One region of the Rhizobium sp. NPDC090279 genome, then DNA from elsewhere that is predicted to be linked to it. Evidence: riboswitches for the same ligand, from Rfam matches in the RefSeq annotation. Region 1 holds a riboswitch; each other region holds the start of a gene.

Region 1 (3,612 bases):
GCCTATTCCTGGGTCATCCGTATCGTCGAGCGCGGCGCTTTGAAATCGGTCGCCGTCGGTCTGTTGTTCGGGCTGGTCGGCATCCTGTCGATGGGCGATCCGATTCAGTGGATGCCCGGCGTCATTCAGGACGGCCGCTCGATCCTCCTTGTTCTCACGCCGATCTATGGCGGCCTGCTGGGAACCATTGTCGCTGCGGCGATGATGGCCCTGTTTCGGTTTATGGTCGGCGGCATGGGCGCGGTGGGCGGTATTGCCGGCATCGTGATCGTCGCGACCGCGGGCTATGCGCTCAGCCTTTTACCGCGGCAATGGACGGGCACGGGGTGGAGACGCTCGGCCCTGTTCGGTCTGGCGACCTGCTCTTCGCTCGTGGTTCTCTTCTTTCTGCCGTGGGCGGTTGCGCACGCGCTTCTCCTCTCGGCGACGCTTCCGGTAACGATCGTCAATATCCTTGGCGTCATGTTGCTGTCGGACCTGCTGCAGCGGGAACAATATCGCATCGGCATCCAGCGCGCGCTGGAGAATGAAGCGAGCCTCGACCCGTTGACAAGGCTTCCCAACCGTCGCGTGTTGCAGCGTGAAGGCGATCGGTGCAGCAAGGAAGCGGGCGTGCGGCGCATCCCCTTTTCGATCATCATGCTCGATATCGATCATTTCAAGAAGATCAACGACAGCTGGGGCCATTCCTTCGGCGACACCGTTCTGGCGCGGGTGGCGGATGTGATCCGGCAAACGGTGCGCAAGACCGATATCGCCGCTCGTTATGGCGGCGAAGAGATCGTCGTCCTGCTGCCGAACACGGATATGAGGGCGGCCGCTGCCGTCGCGGAGAAAATTCGCAGGGACATCGAGGGCACAACCTTGATGTTCGATCAGGACGCCGTCCATGTCACCGTCAGCATCGGTATTGCCTGCTCGCTCGAACCGACCACGGATTTCAAACATGTGCTGGAGGCTGCCGACAAGGCGCTCTATCGGGCAAAGGCGGGCGGAAGAAACCGCGTGGAACTGGCAGAGGCTGCTTAGGCAGCCATGTGGCCTCCGGCGATAAGTATGTGCTCGCGCCTTTTTGCCCTTCATGCGTCCTTGACGGAAAGGGGTACTCCGGAATAACTGGACGCGACGGTTCCCCAAGGAAGACTCCGCGGGGATTAATAGGGAACACGGTGAGGACGACCCAAAAGGGACCTAGACCGTGGCTGCCCCCGCAACTGTAAGCGGAGTGCCGATCATCCGGGGGCGACCATTTGCCGGTTCGCTCCCGAGGCTTTGAGCCATGCCACTGCAGCGAAGCTTGCGGGAAGGCAGATGATTGTCAGATATTCGCAAGCCAGGAGACCTGCCGTCGATCACGATCCAATCAGCCGGGCGGGGATGCCCGGAAGGGACAGACAATGATTGACCTGCGCCTTCGATATTATCCGACCTCTATCGGCCTTGATTGGGATCTTCGCAACCGGCGGCGGCCTTTATCAGCGCGATTGCGCTGACACCGCCCAGTTTCCCTATCCTATAGAGATCTTTCATGCGCCATTTTTTGACGACCATTACATTTGCACTGGGGCTGGCCGGCTTTGCCACCTCCGGCTTGGCCGCTACCCAATATCCCCTCACCATCAATAATTGCGGCCAGAAGGTCACGTTCCAGAAGGCTCCGGCGAAGATCGTTTCGATCGGGCAGGGCATGACCGAAATCCTGCTGTCGCTCGGCCTGGCCGACAAGATCGCCGGAACGGCCGTTTGGGTCGGCCCGGTATTGCCGCAATATGCCGAAGCCAATGCGAAGATCCCGCGGCTTGCCGATAATGATCCAAGCTTCGAATCCGTTGTCGGCAAGGAGCCGGATGTCGTCGCCGCCGAATTCGAGTGGCATGTCGGCCCGCAGGGCTCCGTCGGCAAGCGCGAGCAGTTTTCCGAGCTTGGCATCAACACCTATATCGCGCCGACGGACTGTGTCGCCAAGGTCAACACCGATGGCGGCGACGGGGTGCGCAAGGAACTGTTCTCGATGGACCTGGTCTACCAGGAGGTCCATGAACTCGCTGAGATCTTCGACGTCAGCGACCGCGGCGATGCCTTGATCGCAGACCTGAAGAAACGCGAAGCGGATGCGGTTGCCTCGATATCAGGCGCAAAGTCCAAGGACCTGCCGATCGTCTTCTGGTTTTCCAGCAAGGAAGTCAGCGGCGATGCTTTCATCGCCGGCAAGAACAGCGCACCGGCCTATATTCTGAAGACGATCGGAGCCAAGAATGTCGTGACGACGGAAGAGGAATGGCCGCTCGTCGGGTGGGAGACGATCGCTCAGGCCAATCCGGCCGTGATCGTCATCGCCACGATGGACCGCCGCCGCTATGCCGCTGACGATCCGAAGGTCAAGGTCGATTTCCTTGAAAAAGACCCGGTCACCAGCCAGCTCGATGCCGTCAAGAACAAGCATTTCGTCATGATGGATGCGCAGTCGATGAACCCGACCATCCGCACCATCGACGGCATCGAAATCCTGGCCAAGGGCATCAAGTCCTTCGGCCTGGCGCAGTAACGATATGCGCCTCGTTGCAGAACGACGGTCATGGTGGGCACTTTTAGCGCTTGGCATGGCGGCGGTCGTCCTTCTCGCCTTCATGATCAGTCTCGCCGTATCGATCGGCGAGATTTCGATCCCGCTGTCGACGACCGCCAAGGCGATCGCGAACCGGATGTTCGGAACGAGTTTCGAACTGAGCCGGATTCACCAGGGTATCGTCTGGGATTATCGACTGAGCCGGGCGCTTGTCGCCGCCAGCACGGGTGCGTCGCTGGCGCTGAGCGGCGTGATCTTGCAGGCCCTGTTGCGCAATCCGCTGGCCGAGCCCTATGTGCTCGGCATCTCGGCCGGCGCCTCGACCGGCGCGGTCTGCATCATGATCCTCGGACTTGGCTACGGCATTCTGGGGCTTTCCGGCGGCGCCTTCCTCGGCGCGGTCGTCGCCTTCCTGCTTGTCGGTCTGCTTGCGGCTGGCGTCGGCGGCACGAGCGAGCGCATCATTCTCTGCGGCGTCGCCGGCTCGCAGCTTTTCAACGCGCTCACCTCCTACATCGTCACCACCTCGGCCAACGCCGAACAGGCAAGGGGCGTCATGTTCTGGCTGCTCGGCTCGTTGAGCGGCGTGCGCTGGCCGGATGTCTATCTTTCAGGGCCGGTCGCCATTGTCGGCTTTGCCATTTGCATGGCACATGTCCGCGTGCTCGACGCCTTCATCTTCGGCACGGACGCGGCTGCCTCGCTTGGCATTGCGGTCAGACGCGCGCAGATCGTTCTGCTCGGGGTGACGGCGTTCATGACGGCAGCGGTCGTCAGCATCGTCGGTTCCATCGGCTTTGTCGGATTGGTCATCCCGCACGCCGCCCGTTTCGCGGTGGGGCCGAGCCATGATCGGCTGCTGCCGGCTGCGGCCCTGGCCGGCGCCATCTTCATGGTCGGCGCCGATATCGTTTCGCGGGTCATCATCCCCCAGCAGATTCTGCCGATCGGTGTGGTTACTGCCCTTTTCGGGGCTCCGGCCTTTGCCATCATTCTCTATCGCGCCCGGAGGACGGCATGAGCATCGCTGTGGATACGGTGACCTT
Region 2 (3,612 bases), on a different contig from region 1:
TTCCGTCGGTCGCAGTTCCGAAATTGCCGAGTCCCAGATACCGGATTACGTTTCTGGGCCCGCAAAGTGAGCAAGCCCCAAGAAAGGCATGATCGACCACCTCTCGCCCCAGGAGTTGATATGACGGTTCAGGGATTATTTTCCGCCAGGACGAACGCGACGCAGCCTTATGCGATGCCGCGCATCGCCGTGATCGGGCGTGGCTTTTCCGGCATGATGATGGCGATCGCCCTGATGAAGACGGTGCGTTTTCCGTTCCATCTGCAGCTTTTCGATCCCAATTCCAGCGTCAGCGGCGGTCAGGCGCTTGCCTCAGGGCACAGCAGCGAGATCCTCAACAGCCGCGTTCGCGATCTTTCCGTCTCCGCCGGCGATCCCGACGATTTCAATCAATGGCTCAGCGGCAACGCGCCTTTCCGCAGTGCCGTTCCCGCGGCCATACCGGGATTCTTGCAGATCTTCGTGCCGAAGAGCATTTTCAGCGATTATGTCTATCAGCGTTTTTCGGAAGCCTTCTCTTCACGGCGCGATGTGGCGGTACAGGTCAGCAGCGAGACGGTCTTCGGGCTTCGCCGCGTACGTGGCGGTCGCTTCATGGTGGAAAGCGATGGCGGCGCCAATTCGCCCTTCGACATGGTGGTGCTGGCGACCGGCTATGGTATTGCCGATCAGCAATTCCAGGCCAGCGATCTCGCAACCGTTCCGACGGCCGTGCGGGCGCGCCGCCTGGTGTCACGACCGCACACGATCCTGCTCGGAAGCGGGCTGCGGGTCGTGGACCGGCTGCTGCAGATGCGTGAGAACGGTTATACCGGGCAGATCACCATCGTTTCCCGGCGAGGCTTCCTGCCGCAGAGCCACACGCGCAACAATGCCGATCCGGTCTTTCCCGCCGACGAGATGCCGGGCAAGCTCAGCGAAATCGTTCGTTTCATCCGCAAGGCCTGCGGGGAGGCGGAGGCGAACGGCCAGAGCTGGCAGTCCGTCATGAACGGTTTGCGCAAGCATGCACGATCGCTGTGGCGATCCTTGCCAGCCGGGCAGAAGCAGCAGTTCAACCGTCATCTGCGCGCACTCTACGACAGCCATCGCAACCGGCTGCCCGAAGCCCTGCATCTTCGCCTGAATCAAGAGATGGCCGAGGGCAACACTCTGCTGCGGCGCGGCCATTTCATCCGGCGGACGCCGACGGGGCTGATTTTGAGGCCCGCGGGCCAACAGGAACCCGAGCAGCTTTATGCGGACGATGTGATCGACTGTCGATGCCAGGCACCCGATCTGAACGCGCCCTTGCTGCGGAGCCTCATCGACGCCGGTCTTGCTGTTCCGGACGAGCTTGGCCTCGGCCTCGCCGTCGATGCGACAGGCGCACTCGAGGTCAATGGCCGCACGACGGAGGGGCTCTTTGCCATCGGTCCTCTGGGGCTTGGCAGCCTTCCGGATATTGATCTGGTGCCGGAGATCGTGACGCAGGCCTATGCGGCGGGCGAGAGCGTCGCGGAGCGTTTCCATCCGCAGTGCAAGGCGGTGTAGCAACCGCGCAGTTTCTACTGTTTACGATCAAGGTAGCGGTGCGCGTACTTCCGTCCCAACGGACGGGGTTGGGCCAAGGAGGAATTGCGGCTTGCGTTATGTAATGTAATAACGTAACTAAAATGCCATGCAGACGTTGAACCATGAACAAACGAAATCACCCATGACATCGCCGTTGCCCGTATCAGCTTTCTATGAGATGAATACCCTCGATGGTGCCGCCTACGGATCAATCCTGATGGCGGCTGAAAAGGGAACACGGTGCGGATTACCCATCAGGGGCCAAAACCGTGGCTGCCCCCGCAACTGTAAGCGGAGAGCGCGTTCGCAGTATGCCACTGGCTTTATGCCGGGAAGGCGCGAACGGGTTGTGACCCGCGAGCCAGGAGACCTGCCATCGACGATATCAACCGCAACGGACGGGGTGTTCCGATGGAAAATCAGTGGTTGGGCGAGGGCGCCGTTGCGCCCATTGGCCCTATCTTGACTGTGCCTCCGGCGAAATCTCCGGGAGGCATTTCATGGACAAAGCAAAAGAGGCGACGCACCGGATCACCGTGTGCACGAATTGCCGACATATCGGCAAGCCGTGCCGGCCCGGCCTCGATCTTTTGAAGCATCTGCAAGCGGCCATTTCCCAGGCCGGGGCTGCGCTTTCCGACGATTTCAGCCTTGAGGGCAGCGTCTGCATGGCAGGCTGCGAGCGGCCCTGCACGGTCTCCTTCCAGGCGACGGCAAAAGCGACGTACCTCTTCGGTGACATCGAGGATGCGGCCGATATCGGAGCGCTCGTCTCTTTCGCGCAGCTGTATCAGGATCGCCCCGATGGACTGACGCGCGAAGGGGAGCGTCCGAGCGCGCTTGGTGGCAAGACGCTGGCGCGCATTCCGGCGGCCATCGTTTCGGCCGAATATCAGCCGCTGCCGTTGCACTAGGAGGCCACGATGTCCGAACGAAGCGCGCGGTTGGATGCCGATGGCGTCACCTGGGGGCCGCAGAAGGGCATGCCGATCATCAGCGGCATAACGCTATCCGTCGAAGCTGGCACCCGGCTGGCCATCATCGGGCCGAACGGGGCGGGTAAATCGACCTTGCTGCGCTGCCTCTATCGCGGTCTCAAGCCGCAGCGAGGTACGGTGCGCATCGATGGCATCGATCTTTGGTCCATCGGTCCGCGGGAGGCGGCGCAGCGCATTGCAGTCGTGCCGCAGGAAACGCCCGATAGTTTTCCCTTCAGCGTGCGTGACGTGGTGCTGATGGGGCGTATTCCGCATCGCAAGGGCATGGCCCGCTGGAGCGATCGCGATCATGAGGTGACCTCCAGGGCACTTGCGCGGCTGGAGCTGGAGCCTCTGGCGCTAAGGCAGTTCGCGTCGCTCTCCGGCGGCGAAAAACAGCGGACGCTGATCGCCCGCGCATTGGCGCAGGAGCCGGAGCTCATCATTCTGGACGAGCCGACCAATCACCTCGATATCCGGCACCAGCTCGAGATACTCGAGCTTCTGAAAGGGCTGGGTCCGACGATCATCACGACGCTGCATGACATCAACCTCGCCGCGGACTTTGCAACCCAGATTGCCGTCATGGATTGCGGAAGGCTGACTGGTCACGGCGAGCCGTCTGAAGTCCTGACCGTGGAGCACGTATCAAGCGCTTTCCGTGTCGGCGCGCGCCTGCATCGCACCGACAGCGGCCCGCAACGATTTTCCTTCTCTCTTCGATAATACGACCATTGGAGTTATTCATGTTCTCTCGCCTATCTTTATCTGCCGCAGTCTTTTTCGTCGGAAGCGTGCTTGTGGGGACGGCGTTCGCCGAGCCTGTCACCGTGCGCAGCTGCAATCGCGACGTCACCTTCGACAAGGCGCCGGAACATGCCGTCTCGAACGACGTCAATCTGACGGAAATGATGCTGGCGCTGAAGCTCCAGGACCATATGGTCGGCTATACCGGCATTTCCGGCTGGAAGACGCTGGATGAGAAGCTGCGCGAGGGCGTGAATGAGCTGCCGGAATTGTCGCCGAAATATCCGAGCAAGGAAGTGCTGCTCGGCGCCAACACAGATTTCTATTTCGCCGG
Region 3 (3,612 bases), on a different contig from region 1:
TGCCACATTGGCGATCTGCGCAGTGGTGTACGAGCTGAAGCTCCGCCTGGAGGCTATCGCGAAAGCCATCCTTCGTCCGTATGCTGCGTGACACTAACCGCAGGTCGGGAGTGCTGCATTCTCACAGATGGTCAATTATGCGAGAGCCGGCAGAACAACCGGCTCCCGTGGCAATGCTCCATTTCTAGCGATCGGTGACAGTGCGTCTAAAACCTACCGCGTAAGAATGGGCAGCGATTGTGCAATGCCGACATGTCAGATCTCTCAGTGTACGGCTCCCGATCCGCCTGCCGACACGATCGCGAAAGGCTGCCCCTCGACCGGAATGCTGCGGACTTCCTTCAGCGACCGGTTGTCGACCATGCGCACAAGGCTATGGCGTGGGTCGGTGATGGCGATGAGATCGCCGGCGACGGCGAGGCGTGGCCGCGGTTCGCGCCAGTGACCGTCCTTGCTGTAGGGTTCGGTAATGGTCTCTGACTTCGCGATCTCGCCTTTCACGACGTCGAGAAGATGAAGATTGCCGTCCTCGGTAAGAATATAGGCATGTTGCGGTCTTGCCGGATCGAGGGTGAAGTCGATGCGTCGCGTCGGCAATTCGATCAGCTTGTAGGGTTCGGCGGTGTTGTCGGGATCAATCAGCGCGACGCTCTGTTCGCCGTAATTGCCAAGGAAGAATTGCATCGACGTGCCGCCGAGCAACGTCGAGACCTTGCCCTTGGGCAGGGACGAGCCATAGGCGAGCATCTCGATCTTCGGGCCGTCGACACCGCCGGGACGGGCGATCAGGACGCCTTCTTCGCAGCCAAAGGCAACGAGGCGAGCAGATGTCGCTTCGCCGTGCAGGCCGGTGCAACGCGCGACCTCGCCGACTTGCTGCCCCTTTCGGTCCAGCACGCGCAGGCCGAGGCGCGGCGGCAACTCGCCGTCCTTGATGGGAGCCTCCATGTTCGGCACCGACACGAGAAGATGGTTACCCATCGGTACGGCAACGCCATGATGGGCAGCGATCGTCTTGAATTCATGGATGTCGGGGTTGCCTCCTGCAAGGGCACTCTCGGACAGGAGGTCGAATTTGTCGTCCCGGTCGTAGAAGATCGCGACATCATTGCCGTGTGTCACCACGTGCCCCGGCTTTTCGCCCTTGATCGATGTCGAAAGCAGCTTTGGCTCGGAAAGCTCAATGTCGCGGTGTTCTCCGTGATCGGAGAGAGATACGCCGGTCGCAATGGCATGGACCACATTCTTTTCGCCCTGCACGGCAAAGACTGTTCGGCCGGATTGGCTGAGCGACAGCGCGGCATGGCCGTCAACCTCGAACCGGCCGATTTCCTTGCCGCTTATTGCATCGATCGCGCGGACGATCGGCAGGCTGTGATCGGCGACGAAGAGGCGCCAGCTTTCCATCTCGTTTTCGTCTTCCGCGAAAGATGGAAATGGAAGCAGCAAGGCGCAAGCCAGCGATGAGGCCGCAAGGAGGGTACCAGAACTTGTACGAGGCATGGAAAATCCTTTATGTAATAACATTACATAAGTAGCGTAATATTATAACACGGCGCCTGTCCAGCCCCGGTGTGCGGGCGTCAGGCGAGGTTGTCCGAACTTATCAACATCGAAATTCGCTTGATGCTATCGGAGCAGTTGACGTAATCTTAACCGAAGATACTATATATAGTGTTCGAGGTTCTTCTGATTCGCAAGGATTAGAGGCTAAGATGGGAATCCGGTCGGCGAGCATGATGATTGCCAAGCCGGAGCTGCCCCCGCAACTGTGAGTGGTGAGCATTCGTTTGATGAAGTCACTGAGGCCATGTGTCTTGGGAAGGCGAGACGGATGCAATGACCCGCGAGCCAGGAGACCTGCCTTGAGCAATGACGTCCACGGGCGGGGTGTCCGGCTGGCGAGCGATGGTTCATGCGGCATGATCGCCGTCATCGCTTCCTCGAAGACCCCGCATCAATAACTTCGGGGTGAAGTCCATGTTCTTGAGTATCCACAGCCACCCGCGCGAGTGACGGTCGCTTAAGCGTCCGTCTGCCGGCCAGGTTTGCCTCCATTTTTACCCCCGCGAAGCGAGCATCATCCGATGCCCGAACGATTTTCCATGCCAGTCACATACGAGGATATCCAATGAGCATCACCGTCTACAGCAAGCCCGCCTGCGTCCAATGCACCGCCACGACCCGCGCCCTCGATCGCCAAGGCATCGACTACACCATCATCGACGTATCGGCCGATGCGGCGGCCTATGAGCTGGTTCAGGGTCTGGGCTATCGCCAGGTTCCGGTCGTTGTTGCAGGTGAGCAGCATTGGGCCGGTTTCCGCCCTGACATGATCAGCTCTCTCGCCTGAGGAGCAGGGCGGTGGGCGAGATCGTCTATTTCTCCAGCAGATCCGAGAACACCCATCGCTTCGTTACCAAGCTTGCCTTGTCGGCCGCTCGCATTCCTCTCAACGCCGGAGAAGAGCTTCGAGTGGCCCGTCCTTACGTTCTCATTGTCCCTACCTATTGTGGTGAAGGCGGCAAGGGTGCCGTGCCTAAGCAGGTGATCCGCTTCCTCAATGATGCGAATAACCGTTCAAACATCCGCGGAGTGATCGCCGCGGGCAACAGCAACTTCGGCGCGACCTTCGGTATCGCCGGCGACATCGTCTCCTCCAAATGCCAGGTACCGTACCTTTATCGGTTCGAGCTTCTGGGCACAGACGATGATGTCGTGAATGTCAGACACGGATTGGAACGATTTTGGACACGCTAACGCTCGACCGGCCAGCGAAGGCCACGGAAACGGCATTGGACTATCATGCCCTCAACGCCATGCTGAATCTCTACGACGAGCAGGGACAGATCCAGCTCGACAAGGACCGTATGGCGGCCAAGCAATATTTCCTCCAGCACGTCAACCAGAATACGGTTTTCTTCCATAATCTGCGGGAGAAGCTCGATTACCTGGTGACGGAGGGCTATTACGAGCAGGAGGTACTGGACTATTATTCCTTCAATTTCGTGCGCGATCTCTTCGATCATGCCTATGCGAAGAAGTTCCGTTTTCCGACCTTCCTCGGCGCCTTCAAATATTACACCAGCTACACGCTGAAGACCTTCGACGGTAAGCGCTATCTGGAGCGCTACGAGGATCGCATCTGCATGGTGGCGATGACGCTGGCGCGCGGCAACGAGCAGCTTGCGCGCGATCTGGTCGACGAGATCATCTCCGGCCGTTTCCAGCCGGCAACGCCGACCTTCCTCAACGCCGGCAAAAAGCAGCGCGGCGAGCTGGTCTCCTGTTTCCTGCTTCGGGTCGAAGACAATATGGAATCGATCGGCCGGGCCATCAATTCCGCGCTGCAGCTGTCTAAGCGTGGTGGCGGCGTGGCCTTGTCGCTCACCAATATCCGCGAGGCCGGCGCGCCGATCAAGCACATCGAAAACCAGTCGTCGGGCATCATTCCTGTGATGAAGCTCTTGGAGGATTCCTTCTCCTACGCCAATCAGCTTGGCGCAAGACAGGGTGCCGGCGCTGTTTATCTCAACGCGCATCATCCCGACATCATGCGCTTCCTCGATACCAAGCGCGAAAATGCCGACGAAAAGATCCGGATCAAGACGC
Region 4 (3,612 bases), on a different contig from region 1:
TCAGGCCGAGATTGAGGTTCGGCATGAAGCGGGCGAGATATTCGAGTTCGGAGCGGAAGATGATGTCGGCGGGGCTGCGCGAGCAGTTGACGAAAGTGATATCCGACAATGGCGCGATATCGGACATGTAACGCGTCATCGACATCATCGGCGTGATGCCGGAACCGGCCGAGACGAAAAGGTACTTCTCTCCCGGATGGCGAATATGGCTGAAATCACCGAGCGGGCCGAAAGCCTTGATGCGCATGCCCGGCTTGAGGTTCTCGAACATCCAGCGCGTGCCGATGCTGTCCTTCTGCGCCTTGACCGTCACGGCGACCGAGAAGGGCCGCGACGGCGTCGAGGACAGCGTATAGGTACGCATGACCGGCTCCGAAGCCGTCGGCAGCTCAAGCGTCACGAACTGGCCCGGCAGGTAGCGGAACCAATTGTCCTTGTCGGACCCGAATGTGAAGGTCATCACATCGGGCGCTTCGGGCGTGACCGAGAGGCATTCAAGCAGATGCTGCCTGTCGCTCCAGGGCTGCATCTGGTCGAGGTGTCTATGACGGAGGGAGACGGCCATGTTCATACTCAGGCAACCGCCGACAGCTTGGCCTGGTCGCCCTGCAGCCGGTTGATCATGAAAGTCGTGTACCATTCGACGAACTGCATGACGCCGCCTTCATGGATCTCCGAATAGGGACCGGGCTCATAGGCCGGTGAGCGGATGCCGAAGGCATTTTCCTCGACGATACGGCGGTCCTGGTCGTTGGTTTCGGTCCAGACGTGGGTCAGCTCTTCCAGATCGTAGTCGACGCCTTCGACGGCATCCTTGTGAACGAGCCACTTCGTGGTGACGGCCGTTTCCTCGGCGCTGATCGGCAGAACACGGAAGGAAATCGCGTGGTCGCCGAGCATGTGGTTCCACGTCGTCGGATAATGGAACAGCAGCATCGTGCCGATGCCGTTGATCGTTACATCGGACGAGAGCGGCCGCTTGACGGCATTCTGGCCGGACATGGTGTAGCTTTCCGCGCCTTCGATCAGCGGCATGCGCGTCGCACGGAACTGGCCGTCCGGAGAAAGCTTGAATTCGCTCGGCAGGCCTGCGGCCTCGCAACGTGCCCAGTGCTCGGTGATGACCGGGTCGCTCATGGCGCCCTGCACGCCGCTGACGGTCGGGGCTTCCGGGAAGGTGCGGCAAAGCTCGGGATGATTGGCCGCGCAGTGGTAGCACTCGCGATTGTTTTCCCAGACCAGCTTCCAGTTGCCCTTCTCGATGATGGTGCTCTGGAAGGCGATCTTGGCCTCGCTGATGCGATGCGGCGCCATATAGGGCTCGACCGTCGCGCGCAGCGGGGCGAAATCCGGAGCGTTCTGTGCAAGGCAGATGAAGATGTAGCCGCCGACGCTTTCACAATGAACCGGTTTCAGCCCGTGCTGGCTCTTGTCGAAATCCTCCGCCATCTGCCGGGCGAAGAGCAGCGAGCCGTCAAGTTCGTAGGTCCACTGGTGATAGGGGCAGACGAGCTTTGCCGAGGAGCCGCGCTCGGTGTTGCAAACACGCGAGCCGCGATGGCGACAGCTATTATGGAACGCGCGGATGACCTGGTCGCGGCCGCGGACGATGACGACGGGATAATCGCCGATCTGGACGGTGAAGTAATTGCCCGCGCGCGGCACTTCGCAATCATGGCCGATGAACAGCCAATCGCGATAGTAGATCGTCTCCATATCGAGCTTGAAATAATCCGGGTCGGTATAGAATGGTTGCTCCAGGCTCAAGCCTGTCCGGTGGTTCTTCAATTGCCGCAGAACTTTGCTGCCGATATCCATTTGCCTATCCTTGCACAATACCGGAAGACGAGCAGAGGACATGCAAGGCCGGTGGGAACGGCCGAAAGCAATGCCCCGACCGCCCGCCGCGGTCAGTAAACCATATGTGCCCAAGGCTGGTTTCCGGGCTCTGGAGCGGCCCTGTTTCCGGGACCCCATGGCACCTTCCCAGGCCGACCAGACCCAGTGGCTTTATCCGCCATGCCTCACTCCACCACCGTTGCGGGGGCAGCGCCGGATTTTGACCGGCTTCCCAATTCTCCATCTCCCTAGCAGACGGCACCTTGAGATTGATAACATCATAGCGCTCGGCCGCATCAGCCGCTGCGCTACAATGCGACATCGGCTTCGAAATTGACGACAGGCAAAACAGGGCGCCGACACGGTCGTCTTTACAAACAATATAGAAAAGCAATTCAATTGCTTATGTTCCGGCGCCAGCAATGAAAGCGATGCTCCGTCCGACCCTCGCCGATGACGCTTTATTCTGATTGCGACGGATCAGCTGGCAGAGGGTGACGAAACAGACGATTGGGCGGACGAAAGGGCTTGCAGAGCGGCCATCGCGCGACCGGCATCGAGGGCCGGGACGAAGATGTGGTCATGATAGAAGGCCGCGACGACATTGGCGCTGATACCCTCGTTTCCCAAAGCCGTTGCGAAGGCTGCGGTCAGACCTACGGCCTCGAGAGAAGAGTGAACCTCAAGCGTGATCATGCGCATGGCGGGAGCGACCGGAAGCCCCGCCTTTCGGGCCACTTCCAGCGGCAGGATCAGCGTCACACCTTCTCTTTCGCGAAAGAGCCCGATCGGTTCCAGATGGATGTAATCGGCCAGTGCCGACGCCGGAACGCTGCAATAGACAAATTCGCCCTCGGCGAGATTCGGCTTCATGGCGGACAGGAGCTGTTTGAGATCGATAATTCCCGACATGTTTCTCAGTCTTCCCCAGGGTTCGGCATCCAAACGGTTAAGCCCGGCTCAAGCTATTCGATCTATCATGCCGCCCAGAGACTGATATAGCGAGATCCGGCATGGCCAAACTCAGATATTTCGACGCTGGGAAGCCCGCCGAGCCCGAACCGACGCCACCGGTATCGACGACGGGCTACAGCGAATTCCTGCGCACGGGCCGCATCAACCGCAACAGGTCGCATTGGCTTGCCGAGGAGCGGGAATATCTCAGTCACGAGCACGTGGCCGAGCGCACGGCGCTGAAGCTCAGGGATGCCGGCGAAAAGACCCATGACAGGCTCAACAGCTTCCACAAATCGATCCGCTTCCCGAAGCTCATCTTCCATCACACGCTGAAGGACACGCCGCATCTCGGCTATTGCCACGTGACAGCCGCGCGGACGCAGTTCGCGCACTATGAGGACGTGAACTGGGCCTTCTATATCGCCAACTTCTTTGCCCGCATCGGTCAGGAAGAGAACTTCTTCGAAGACATCAGCCTCAAATATTCACGGATGTATTTCGCCGTCGCCATCCATCCGGACAAGGCGGCGGAAGACAAGAAGCTGACGATCAATCGCGACATCAGGGGCAACGGCGTGTTGTTCCATACCCACGATCCGCAGATCGCCATCCGCAATGTTCTCCTGCTCGGCGCCCGCAACGAGCAGCTTCGCGACATCATTCGCCAGCTTTGACGATTGATCCGAAAACTCGAAGAGCATAAGAACGGCCTGAACTGCAAGCAGGCAGGCCATGGCACGACACATAGACATTCTCGAACATCCGCAAACCGCGATAGACGTCGCGACCGCAACCCTTGCCGAGGGTTTGCCGATC

Evidence for each region. Region 1 has a riboswitch for cobalamin ahead of ACIQWP_RS01200 (ABC transporter substrate-binding protein). Riboswitches for the same ligand answer to the same signal wherever they lie in the genome.
Region 2: it holds a riboswitch for cobalamin, as region 1 does, so the genes downstream of both, ACIQWP_RS12040 (DUF1636 family protein) here and ACIQWP_RS01200 (ABC transporter substrate-binding protein) in region 1, are expected to answer to the same signal.
Region 3: it holds a riboswitch for cobalamin, as region 1 does, so the genes downstream of both, nrdH (glutaredoxin-like protein NrdH) here and ACIQWP_RS01200 (ABC transporter substrate-binding protein) in region 1, are expected to answer to the same signal.
Region 4: it holds a riboswitch for cobalamin, as region 1 does, so the genes downstream of both, ACIQWP_RS24350 (SRPBCC family protein) here and ACIQWP_RS01200 (ABC transporter substrate-binding protein) in region 1, are expected to answer to the same signal.

What each region holds. Positions count from the first base shown of each region.
Region 1 covers NZ_JBIVYI010000001.1:258,672-262,283, reverse strand. The annotation lists gene ACIQWP_RS01205 (GGDEF domain-containing protein) at 1-1,029, shown strand, start outside; cobalamin riboswitch at 1,110-1,365, shown strand; gene ACIQWP_RS01200 (ABC transporter substrate-binding protein) at 1,529-2,545, shown strand; gene ACIQWP_RS01195 (FecCD family ABC transporter permease) at 2,550-3,587, shown strand; gene ACIQWP_RS01190 (ABC transporter ATP-binding protein) at 3,584-3,612, shown strand, end outside.
Region 2 covers NZ_JBIVYI010000004.1:281,056-284,667, reverse strand. The annotation lists gene ACIQWP_RS12045 (FAD/NAD(P)-binding protein) at 121-1,533, shown strand; cobalamin riboswitch at 1,730-1,947, shown strand; gene ACIQWP_RS12040 (DUF1636 family protein) at 2,055-2,468, shown strand; gene ACIQWP_RS12035 (ABC transporter ATP-binding protein) at 2,478-3,257, shown strand; gene ACIQWP_RS12030 (ABC transporter substrate-binding protein) at 3,278-3,612, shown strand, end outside.
Region 3 covers NZ_JBIVYI010000006.1:402,416-406,027, reverse strand. The annotation lists gene ACIQWP_RS17630 (acyltransferase family protein) at 1-91, shown strand, start outside; gene ACIQWP_RS17625 (hypothetical protein) at 265-1,503, opposite strand; cobalamin riboswitch at 1,665-1,883, shown strand; gene nrdH (glutaredoxin-like protein NrdH) at 2,132-2,353, shown strand; gene nrdI (class Ib ribonucleoside-diphosphate reductase assembly flavoprotein NrdI) at 2,365-2,760, shown strand; gene nrdE (class 1b ribonucleoside-diphosphate reductase subunit alpha) at 2,748-3,612, shown strand, end outside.
Region 4 covers NZ_JBIVYI010000010.1:90,600-94,211, forward strand. The annotation lists gene ACIQWP_RS24345 (2Fe-2S iron-sulfur cluster-binding protein) at 1-571, opposite strand, end outside; gene ACIQWP_RS24350 (SRPBCC family protein) at 574-1,818, opposite strand; cobalamin riboswitch at 1,915-2,120, opposite strand; gene ACIQWP_RS24355 (ACT domain-containing protein) at 2,320-2,751, opposite strand; gene ACIQWP_RS24360 (DUF6656 family protein) at 2,853-3,470, shown strand; gene ACIQWP_RS24365 (L-threonylcarbamoyladenylate synthase) at 3,529-3,612, shown strand, end outside.